Regions from separate parts of the Pseudarthrobacter sp. R1 genome, predicted to be linked through region 4. Evidence: predicted binding sites of a transcription regulator. Region 4 holds the regulator's gene; each other region holds the start of a gene.
What was found. The regulator HrcA, encoded in region 4, represses chaperone genes, less so after heat shock. The targets are predictions, from matches to a motif close to TTNGCACTCGNNNNNNNCGAGTGCNAA.
Positions count from the first base shown of each region.

Region 1: M8J71_RS13525 (FmdB family zinc ribbon protein) is a predicted target of HrcA. The motif match lies at 1,520-1,546, and genes of this name have one in related genera.
Region 2: groES (co-chaperone GroES) is a predicted target of HrcA. The motif match lies at 1,558-1,584, and genes of this name have one in related genera.
Region 3: groL (chaperonin GroEL) is a predicted target of HrcA. The motif match lies at 1,495-1,521, and genes of this name have one in related genera.

Region 1 is NZ_JAMKFI010000008.1:578,854-581,053, forward strand. It holds gene M8J71_RS13515 (AAA family ATPase) at 1-312, shown strand, start outside; gene cpaB (Flp pilus assembly protein CpaB) at 371-1,096, opposite strand; gene M8J71_RS13525 (FmdB family zinc ribbon protein) at 1,187-1,462, opposite strand; gene M8J71_RS13530 (5-formyltetrahydrofolate cyclo-ligase) at 1,580-2,200, opposite strand, start outside.
Region 2 is NZ_JAMKFI010000008.1:502,299-504,498, reverse strand. It holds gene groL (chaperonin GroEL) at 1-1,027, opposite strand, end outside; gene groES (co-chaperone GroES) at 1,105-1,401, opposite strand; gene M8J71_RS13210 (DMT family transporter) at 1,626-2,200, shown strand, end outside.
Region 3 is NZ_JAMKFI010000001.1:38,764-40,963, reverse strand. It holds gene groL (chaperonin GroEL) at 1-1,318, opposite strand, end outside; gene M8J71_RS00190 (ABC transporter substrate-binding protein) at 1,601-2,200, opposite strand, start outside.
Region 4 is NZ_JAMKFI010000010.1:36,906-39,105, forward strand. It holds gene dnaJ (molecular chaperone DnaJ) at 1-573, opposite strand, end outside; gene hrcA (heat-inducible transcriptional repressor HrcA) at 652-1,665, opposite strand; gene M8J71_RS20470 (DUF3097 domain-containing protein) at 1,842-2,200, shown strand, end outside.

The DNA of each region.
Region 1 (2,200 bases), on a different contig from region 4:
AATGGAATCGACGCCGGAGAGCACGCACGCCGCCGGCCGCAGGAGAAAAAATTGGACAGCAAGGAGGCGGTCTCCGTGGCCCCTGAACAAAACACCAACGGCCAGGTGGCCGGGCAGTCCGCCCCTGCCGGCCCGGCCCCCGAAGACGAACAGGGCCAAGGGGACCAGGGCCAAGGGGACGCCAAGGGCCAAGGCGTGACGGAAGGGATTCTGCCCACCAAAGCCGCCGAAGACGACCCGCGGCGCTGGGGCGATGCTGACGACGACCACGACGCCTGGCTGAAGGAACAAAAGCCGCCGCACTGGGGCTGAGCGGCCGGGCCTGGGTGACGGGGCTGGCAGGTTTGCCCCGGCTCAGGGTCCAACCAGCTCAGGGTCCAACAAGGACGAAGAACAGTTTGCCCTGGGTGGAGGCCCCGGCCAGCCGGGCAGCCTGCTCTGCGCTTGCCGCCACCACGATAAGCCCGTCCGTCTCGGCGGTGCCCAGCCACTGCCCGCTCTGGCCGCCCTTGCCGGACGTCCAGAGCACGGGCACGGATGCCGCCAGGACCTCGGACGGTGCCTGCTGGTCGAAGCCGTTCGCCGCCGTCAGCACCACGTTGACCAGCTGCCCGGGCGAGACGAGCTGGATGGATGACGGATCGGCCATCCGAAGGGGCACGGCGGCCGAGCCCGGAGGCGTGCCGGCAAGGAGCCCGGGACCGAGCAGTTGGGCGTCCGTCAGGAGCTGGCCCTTGCGCAGGGGAGCCGCGAGCTGCTTGCCAGCCAATTCGCTTTCTTCGTCCAAAAACCCCGCGGCCATCATGTCCGGCGGTACCTGTACGTGGGCAAGGTCTGAGGCCGCCAAGGCCGAGCCGGCAGGCAAATCCCTCGCGGCAGCCAGGGCTGTGACGGTGTGGACCGGCGCGGGAGTGAGCTGATGGACGGTGATTGCAGCCGCCGCGCAAAGCAGCAACGCCACAGCTAGCCGGCGGTTCCGGCTCAGCCACCCGCCAAAGCGGACCGCTGCGGGCCGGCGACCGGCGCGGCCGGAACGGCGGGGGGTGCGCGGATATCGGGAGGCAGCGCGGCCGGGGCGGAGAAGATTTGCAGGCATGCGCCTACGCTATGGCGGCGGGAATACCCGCAACAGGAGCGCGGTTCGCTATGTGGACAAAGCCGGGGCGCCGGCGTCGGATAGCCCTGCTTAGCTGGCTGCAGCAGCCGCCGGAGCGGACGCGGCAGGTGCCGCCGCGGGAGCGGACGTTGCAGCCGCCGGGGCCGGCGAAACGGTGCTTCCCTTGGAGTCCCGGGAATCGGTGCGGTAGAAGCCGGATCCCTTGAAGACGACACCGACGCTGTTGAACTTCTTGCGCAGCGTCCCCTGGCACTCGGGGCACGAGGTCAAAGTACTGTCCGAGAACGACTGGACGATGTCGAAGGCATGGCCGCAATCCTTGCAGGCGTACGCGTACGTTGGCACTGGTGCTCCTCCTCTTGGGCAAACGAGAGGTCCCGTGCTGCCTGGACGGATGTCCGGTTAGCAGTCGCAGGGCCTGAGTGCTAATTCTATCATCCCCGCAGCGTTGGGCTGTGGGACTCAGTGGTGGCCGTCGAGCGGCAGGAACCCGGACGGCGCCAGGATGGCGGGGACGGGGCGGTCGAACTCCTCCTCGGGGATCTCGCCGGCGGGGAGCAGTTCTTCGTCATAGATAACGGCAGCCAGTGGGATGTTCTTCCCTGCGGTGGCAAGATGGCCCAAAAACTTGTCGTAGTACCCTCCGCCTTGCCCAACGCGGTTGCCTGAAAGGTCGACGGCGGTGGCCGGGATAAAGAGAGCGGCTGCCGTTCCGGCCACGTCCGGCCCGTGCCTGTCGCCCTTGGGTTCCAGGATCGGGGCGTACCGGCTCTGCTCGAAGCCGGCGTCCGGGTTCCAGAACACCCATGCGAGCTCCCGCCCGGGCTCGCAGACGGGCAGCAGGACCTGATGGCCGCCGGCATGGAGTGCGCTGATCAGCGGAAGGGTGGGCGGTTCGACGCCCACGCCGAAGTAGACGCAGAATGTGGCAGGGGAACCGCCGGCGAGGGATGCAGCCCAGCCTGCGCCGTGGCGGGCGATGGCAGCCCCTGCCGCCTCCAGTTGCTGCGGGCTTAGGGCGGCACGCCGCCGTCGGTGGGCAGTGCGGATCCTGGTCTTGGTTGCCTTTGCGTCCTCAAGCAC
Region 2 (2,200 bases), on a different contig from region 4:
CGCGTGCTGCCACGTCTTCTGCCGAACCGGCGCCGTCAACGATGGTGGTGTTGTCCTTGGTGACCGTGATGCGGCGGGCGGTACCCAGCACCTCAAGGCCAACGGTGTCCAGGCTAAGGCCCAGTTCCGGGGAGACAACCTGCGCACCGGTGAGGGTGGCGATGTCCTGCAGCATGGCCTTGCGGCGGTCACCGAAGCCCGGAGCCTTGACGGCAACTACGTTCAGGGTGCCCCGGATGCGGTTGACGATCAGCGTGGACAGGGCCTCGCCGTCAACGTCCTCAGCGATGATGAACAGCGGCTTGGAGCTCTGCAGCGCCTTTTCCAGCAGCGGCAGGAATTCCTGCACGGAGGAGATCTTGCCCTGGTTGATCAGGATGAGGGCGTCCTCGAGGACGGCTTCCTGGCGCTCTGCGTCGGTGACGAAGTACGGGGACAGGTAGCCCTTGTCGAACTGCATGCCCTCGGTGAGGACCAGTTCGGTCTGCGTGGTGGAGGACTCTTCGATGGTGATCACACCATCCTTGCCAACCTTGCCAAATGCCTCGGCGAGGAGCTCACCGATTTCTTCGCTTTGGGCGGAGATTGCGGCAACGCTGGCCACCTGGGTGCCTTCGACGGGGCGGGCGTTCTCCAGCAGGCGGGCGGCAACGGCTTCAACGGAAACCTCGATGCCGCGCTTGATCTGGCCGGGAGCGGCACCTGCCGCTACGTTGCGCAGGCCTTCCTTAACCAAAGCCTGGGCCAGAACCGTTGCCGTGGTGGTGCCGTCGCCGGCAACATCGTTGGTCTTGGTGGCGACTTCCTTGGCCAGCTGGGCGCCAAGGTTCTCGTACGGGTCGTCCAGCTCAACTTCACGGGCGATGGTGACGCCGTCGTTCGTGATGGTGGGAGCGCCCCACTTCTTGTCCAGGACGACGTTGCGGCCGCGTGGGCCGAGCGTCACCTTGACGGTGTTGGCGAGCTTATCAATGCCGGCTTCAAGAGACCGGCGGGCAGCGTCGTTAAACGCAAGCTGCTTTGCCATGGTTTTGTCCTTTCAAGACAGAACCCCGCGCAGCTGACCAGCAGAACGCATGACCAGCGGCACGGGGATCCGGGGAGTTACTTTACGACGATCGCCAGGACGTCGCGGGCGGACAGTACGAGGTACTCGGTGCCGCTGTGCTTGACTTCGGTTCCGCCGTACTTGGAGTAGATAACAACGTCGCCCTCGGCAACGTCGAGCGGGACGCGGTTGCCGTTGTCGTCAAAGCGGCCGGGGCCTACTGCAACAACTTCGCCTTCCTGGGGCTTCTCCTGCGCGGAGTCCGGGATAACCAGGCCGGAAGCCGTGGTCTGCTCGGCTTCGAGCGGGCGGACAACAATACGATCCTCAAGAGGCTTAATAGAGACCGACACTCGGACCTCTCCTTTTCGTCAGCAAATTCGTGGACTGGAAAGCTTTCCGCCCTGGCTGGCAAACCGTCGTCGCGGTGCCGGCAGCAGCCTGGCTGGCAGCTCTTCATGTGTTAGCACCCTCCTAGGGAGAGTGCTAATGAAGACTCTATGTAAGGGTTAGCACTCGGTCAAGGCGAGTGCCAGCATTTCGTCATCCGCGAACCCTCCGCATGTACATTTGAGCGGTGCGAGCTGCCGTATACCTGATCCTTGCCAACCTTTTCTGGGCCGGAAATTTTGTGGTTGGCCAAGCTGCCATGAAAACCATGGAGCCACTCCAGCTGACGTTTTGGCGATGGGTGCTGGCCGCCGTGCCGCTGCTGGTGCTGGCCCACGCCGTGGAGCGGCCGGATTGGCGTGCTGTCCTGCGCCGCTGGCCGGTCCTGCTGCTCCTGAGTTCCCTGGGCATGAGCGGCTACACCCTGTTGCTCTACAGCGCCCTGCAGCACACGTCTGCCCTGAACGCCTCCCTGGTGACCGCCGCGAACCCGGCACTGATCATGGTGCTGGCCGTGGTCCTGCTCCTGGACAGGCCGCGCCCGCTGAGCTGGGTGGGGATCGGCCTGGGCCTGTTGGGCGTCCTGCTGGTGCTCACCGGCGGCGAACTGCAGCGCCTGCTGACATTTTCCATCAACAGGGGCGAGCTGCTGATCCTTGGGGCCATCACCGTTTGGGGCCTTTACACGATCATCGCCCGCAGGCTGAGCATCCCCGCCATCACGTCCACAGCGGTGCAGGTGGCGATGGCGGCCGTGGTCCT
Region 3 (2,200 bases), on a different contig from region 4:
TGTTCGCACCGGTTGCTTCGTCGCCGGACAGCTGCAGGTTGGCGAATGCCTTGGCACCGGCCTGGATCAGGGCCACGCCGCCACCGGCAACGATGCCTTCCTCAACAGCAGCCTTTGCGTTGCGCACTGCGTCTTCGATGCGGTGCTTGCGCTCCTTGAGTTCAACCTCGGTTGCGGCACCGGCCTTGATGACTGCCACGCCGCCGGCCAGCTTGGCCAGGCGCTCCTGCAGCTTCTCGCGGTCGTAGTCCGAATCGGAGTTCTCGATCTCGGCGCGGATCTGGGATACGCGGCCGGCGATCTGGTCGGCGTCGCCTGCACCCTCGACGATGGTGGTTTCGTCCTTGGTGACAACAACCTTGCGTGCCTTGCCCAGGAGTTCCAGGCCGGCGTTCTCCAGCTTGAGGCCAACTTCCTCGGCGATGACCTGGCCACCGGTAAGGACGGCGATGTCGGCAAGCTGCGCCTTGCGGCGGTCACCGAAGCCCGGAGCCTTGACGGCGACGGACTTGAAGGTGCCGCGGATCTTGTTGACGATGAGGGTGGCAAGTGCCTCGCCCTCGATGTCCTCGGCGATGATCAGCAGCGGCTTGTTGGACTGCATGACCTTTTCGAGGACAGCAACCAGTTCCTTGACGTTGGAGATCTTGGAGTTGACGATCAGGATGTACGGATCCTCGAGGACCGTTTCCTGGCGCTCCGTGTCGGTGACGAAGTAGGCGGAGATGTAGCCCTTGTCGAAGCGCATGCCTTCGGTGAGCTCAAGCTCCAGGCCGAAGGTGTTGGACTCCTCGACCGTGATGACGCCTTCCTTGCCCACCTTGTCCAGGGCTTCGGCAATCAGGGCGCCGATTTCCTCGTCGCCGGCGGAGATGGACGCCGTAGCGGCGATCTCTTCCTTGGTTTCGATTTCCTTGGCGGAGTTCAGCAGTTCGGCCGTGACGGCCTCAACTGCCTTCTCGATGCCGCGCTTGAGGGACAGCGGGTCGGCGCCGGCCGCAACGTTGCGCAGGCCTTCCTTCACCAGTGCCTGTGCCAGCACGGTAGCCGTGGTGGTGCCGTCGCCAGCGACGTCGTCCGTCTTCTTGGCAACTTCCTTGACCAGCTCTGCGCCGATCTTCTCGTAGGGATCGTCCAGCTCGATCTCCTTGGCGATGGAAACACCATCGTTGGTGATCGTGGGGGCGCCCCACTTCTTCTCGAGGACGACGTTGCGTCCACGCGGGCCGAGGGTGACCTTAACGGCGTCGGCGAGGATGTTCAGGCCCCGCTCAAGGCCGCGGCGTGCCTCTTCATCAAATGCAATGATCTTGGCCATAACGGCAATAGTCCTTTCGGGACAGTCGTTAAGAATGAACCTTCGCTGCAGTGCCCGCGACGGACGATCCTTCGCCGTTGGCCTCTGTATGCCTCCGGGTGCGGATCTCACTCCAGTTAGGTGTTTCTTCGCTCCTCGACCGGTGCCGCGCGCCGCAGGCCGGAACCAGCATTGCTTTAGCAGTCGGTACGTCAGAGTGCTAACTCAATAATTAGCACTCCCCACGTGAGAGTGCAAGCGAAAGGGACGGAAAACAGTACCTCCCGGCAGCGGCGGCGGGGTTCAGTTCGAAGCCCGCCCCGCCGTCTCGCGGCCGCTCGTGACGGGGTTGTTGTCGGCCCCGTAGGTGAAGACGGTGAACGTGGCTGCCGTAACGTCCCCGTTGGCGTCGAACGCAACCGGCCCGGACTCGCCGTCGTAATTGGCATCCGGCCCGGACTTCAACCGTGCCAGGCAATCCTTGTAGGACTGGCACGCCTCGGCGGCAGCACCGCCCGCTGATCCTTCAGCCATTCCTCCCGAAACAGCAATCAGGTTGGCGGCAATAGACCGGCCGGCGTCGTCCTGCGCCCTCGCAGCAGCCAAGGCAGCAACGGTGACTGCGTCATAGGCTTCGGCGGCGAAGGACACGTCCTTCAGGGCCGGGTCCACCGTCAGCAGCCTTGCCTGGAAGTCGGCATCAGGAAGCTGTCCGGGTACCACTGCCCGGGCGCCCTCCAAGTAGCCGGCTGCCACCCCTGACCCGTAACGGCCGAAGGCACCGTCACTGAGGATGAGCAGCTTCCCGTCAACACGTGAATTTGCCAGTTCTGCCAGCGCGCCCTGCGCCCCATCACGGGCGATGACAATGACGGCGCCCGGGCCGGCGTTGCCGGCAGCATT
Region 4 (2,200 bases):
TCCGAAGCCTTCGCAGGTACCGCAGGGCGCGGCGGTCATGACCTGGCCGAGGATGGAACGCACGGCCCTCTGGACCTGGCCGCTGCCACCGCAGATGTCGCAGCGCTCCGGATGCGTTCCGGGACGGCAGCACGAGCCATCACAGGTGGGACAGACCACTGCCGTATCCACTTCGAGCTTCTTGTTGACCCCGAACACCGCGTCGCGGAGTTCGATCCGGACGCTGATGAGCGCGTCCTGCCCGCGCCTGACCCGTGATGCGGGGCCGGTGGTGCCGCCGGCGCCAAAGAATGTATCGAAGATGTCCTGGAAGGCGAAGCCCTGGCCGGCATATGCTCCCCCGCCGAACCCGTTGTCCGTGCCGTTCTCGTTGCCGGTGGTGTCGTAGACCCGCCGCTTTTGGGGGTCCGAGAGAACTTCGTAGGCGTGGGTCACTGCCTTGAAGCGGTCCGCAACGTCCTCACCGGGGTTAACGTCCGGGTGAAGGGTCCGGGCCAGCTTGCGGTAGGCCTTCTTGATCTCTTCTCCGGTGGCATCCGGTGAGACTCCAAGGACTTCGTAGTGGCTGCTCAAAGTTCGTATCTCTTCCTTGTTGTTTTGCCTGCAGTCTTACTGCATCACTGCTGTGCGCTTTTGGGCGACGTCCTGCGGTCAGGGCCCCAAAATGCGGGACAGGTAACGGGCCACAGCCCTGACGGCTGCCATGGTGGTGGGATAGTCCATCCTGGTAGGACCCAGCACGCCAATCTTGGCGACGCTGTCCGGGCCATAGCCCGTGGCCACAACGGATGCCTCCGCCAGGCCGTCATAAGGGTTTTCGCGGCCGATGCTCACGGCCACGCCGCGGTGATCCTGCGCCATCTCGCTCAGCAGGCGCAGCATCACCACCTGTTCCTCAAGCGCCTCCAGCACCGGCCCGATGCTGAGCGGGAAGTCAACGTTGGAACGGGCGAGGTTGGCCGTGCCGGCCATCACCATACGGTCTTCGCGGCTGCTGTGGGCCAGGCCCTCCAGTCCGTGCGCCAGCGCCTGGGCTGCCTGCCGCTGTCCCGGGGCGACACCGGACACCACTGCGGGCAGGGAGTGCACCAGTTGGGCCAAGGGGGTCCCGGCGAGGGAGCCAAGGAACCTGGCACGCAACGCAGCGAGGGCCTCATCCGCCAGGTCCTGCCCGACGTCGATAACCCGCTGTTCCACCTTGCCGCTGTTGGCTATCAGCACCACCAGCACCTTCCGCGGTGCGAGCAGAACGAATTCGATGTGGCGGATCAGTGCGCGGTTAAGGTGCGGATACTGGACAACCGCCACCTGGTTAGTCAGCTGGGACAACAGCCGGACGGTACGTTCCAGGACGTCGTCGAGGTCATCCGAGCCCTCAAGGAGGGACTGGATGGCCCGCCGCTCCGCCTGGGACAAGGGCTTCACCGCGGAAATCTGGTCGACGAAGAGCCGGTAGCCCTTGTCTGTGGGTATGCGGCCCGCGCTGGTGTGGGGCGCCGTAATCAGCCCTTCGTCCTCAAGCGCGGCCATGTCATTGCGAATGGTGGCGCTGGAGACACCAAGATGGTGCCGCTCCACCAGGGCCTTGGACCCGACGGGCTCGCGGGAGTGGACGTAGTCCTCCACGATGGCCCGCAGTACTTCCAGTTTGCGTGGCTCGCTCACTCTCCACCTCCATCCAGGGTTCAGGGCAGGCGTTCCGCCCGCACCGTGCCGCTACAGCGGTTAGCACTCGACATGCCCAAGTGCTAACAGTCTATTATGACTCACCCCGTTGTTAGCATTGGTACCGCTCCGGGCGAAATTCCCGGCCGTGATCTAGCGCGAGGCGGAGTGATTCTATGCATTACCAAAACTGGGGAGCCCAGGACCTTTCCGCGCCCGCCAAGACGCAATTGCCCGAGGTGCCTGTAGAGCGGGGCATGGTGCTGGAAGACGTGCAGTCCGGCTGGGTTGGCGCAGTGACGCGGGTGGAGAAATCGGGCGGAATGCATGTGGTGGCCCTGGAGGACCGCCGCGGCAAGTCCCGCTCCTTCCGGCTGGGCTTCGGGTTCCTCCTGGAAGGCCAGGCGATCCGGCTGATGCCGCCCGCTCCGCGGCCGGCCGCCGGGGCGGGTACAGCCGGCAGGACGGCGTCGGGTTCTGTCCGCGTGGCTGGCCAGCGAGCCCAGGTTGCCAAGGCGAGCCGCATCTGGGTCGA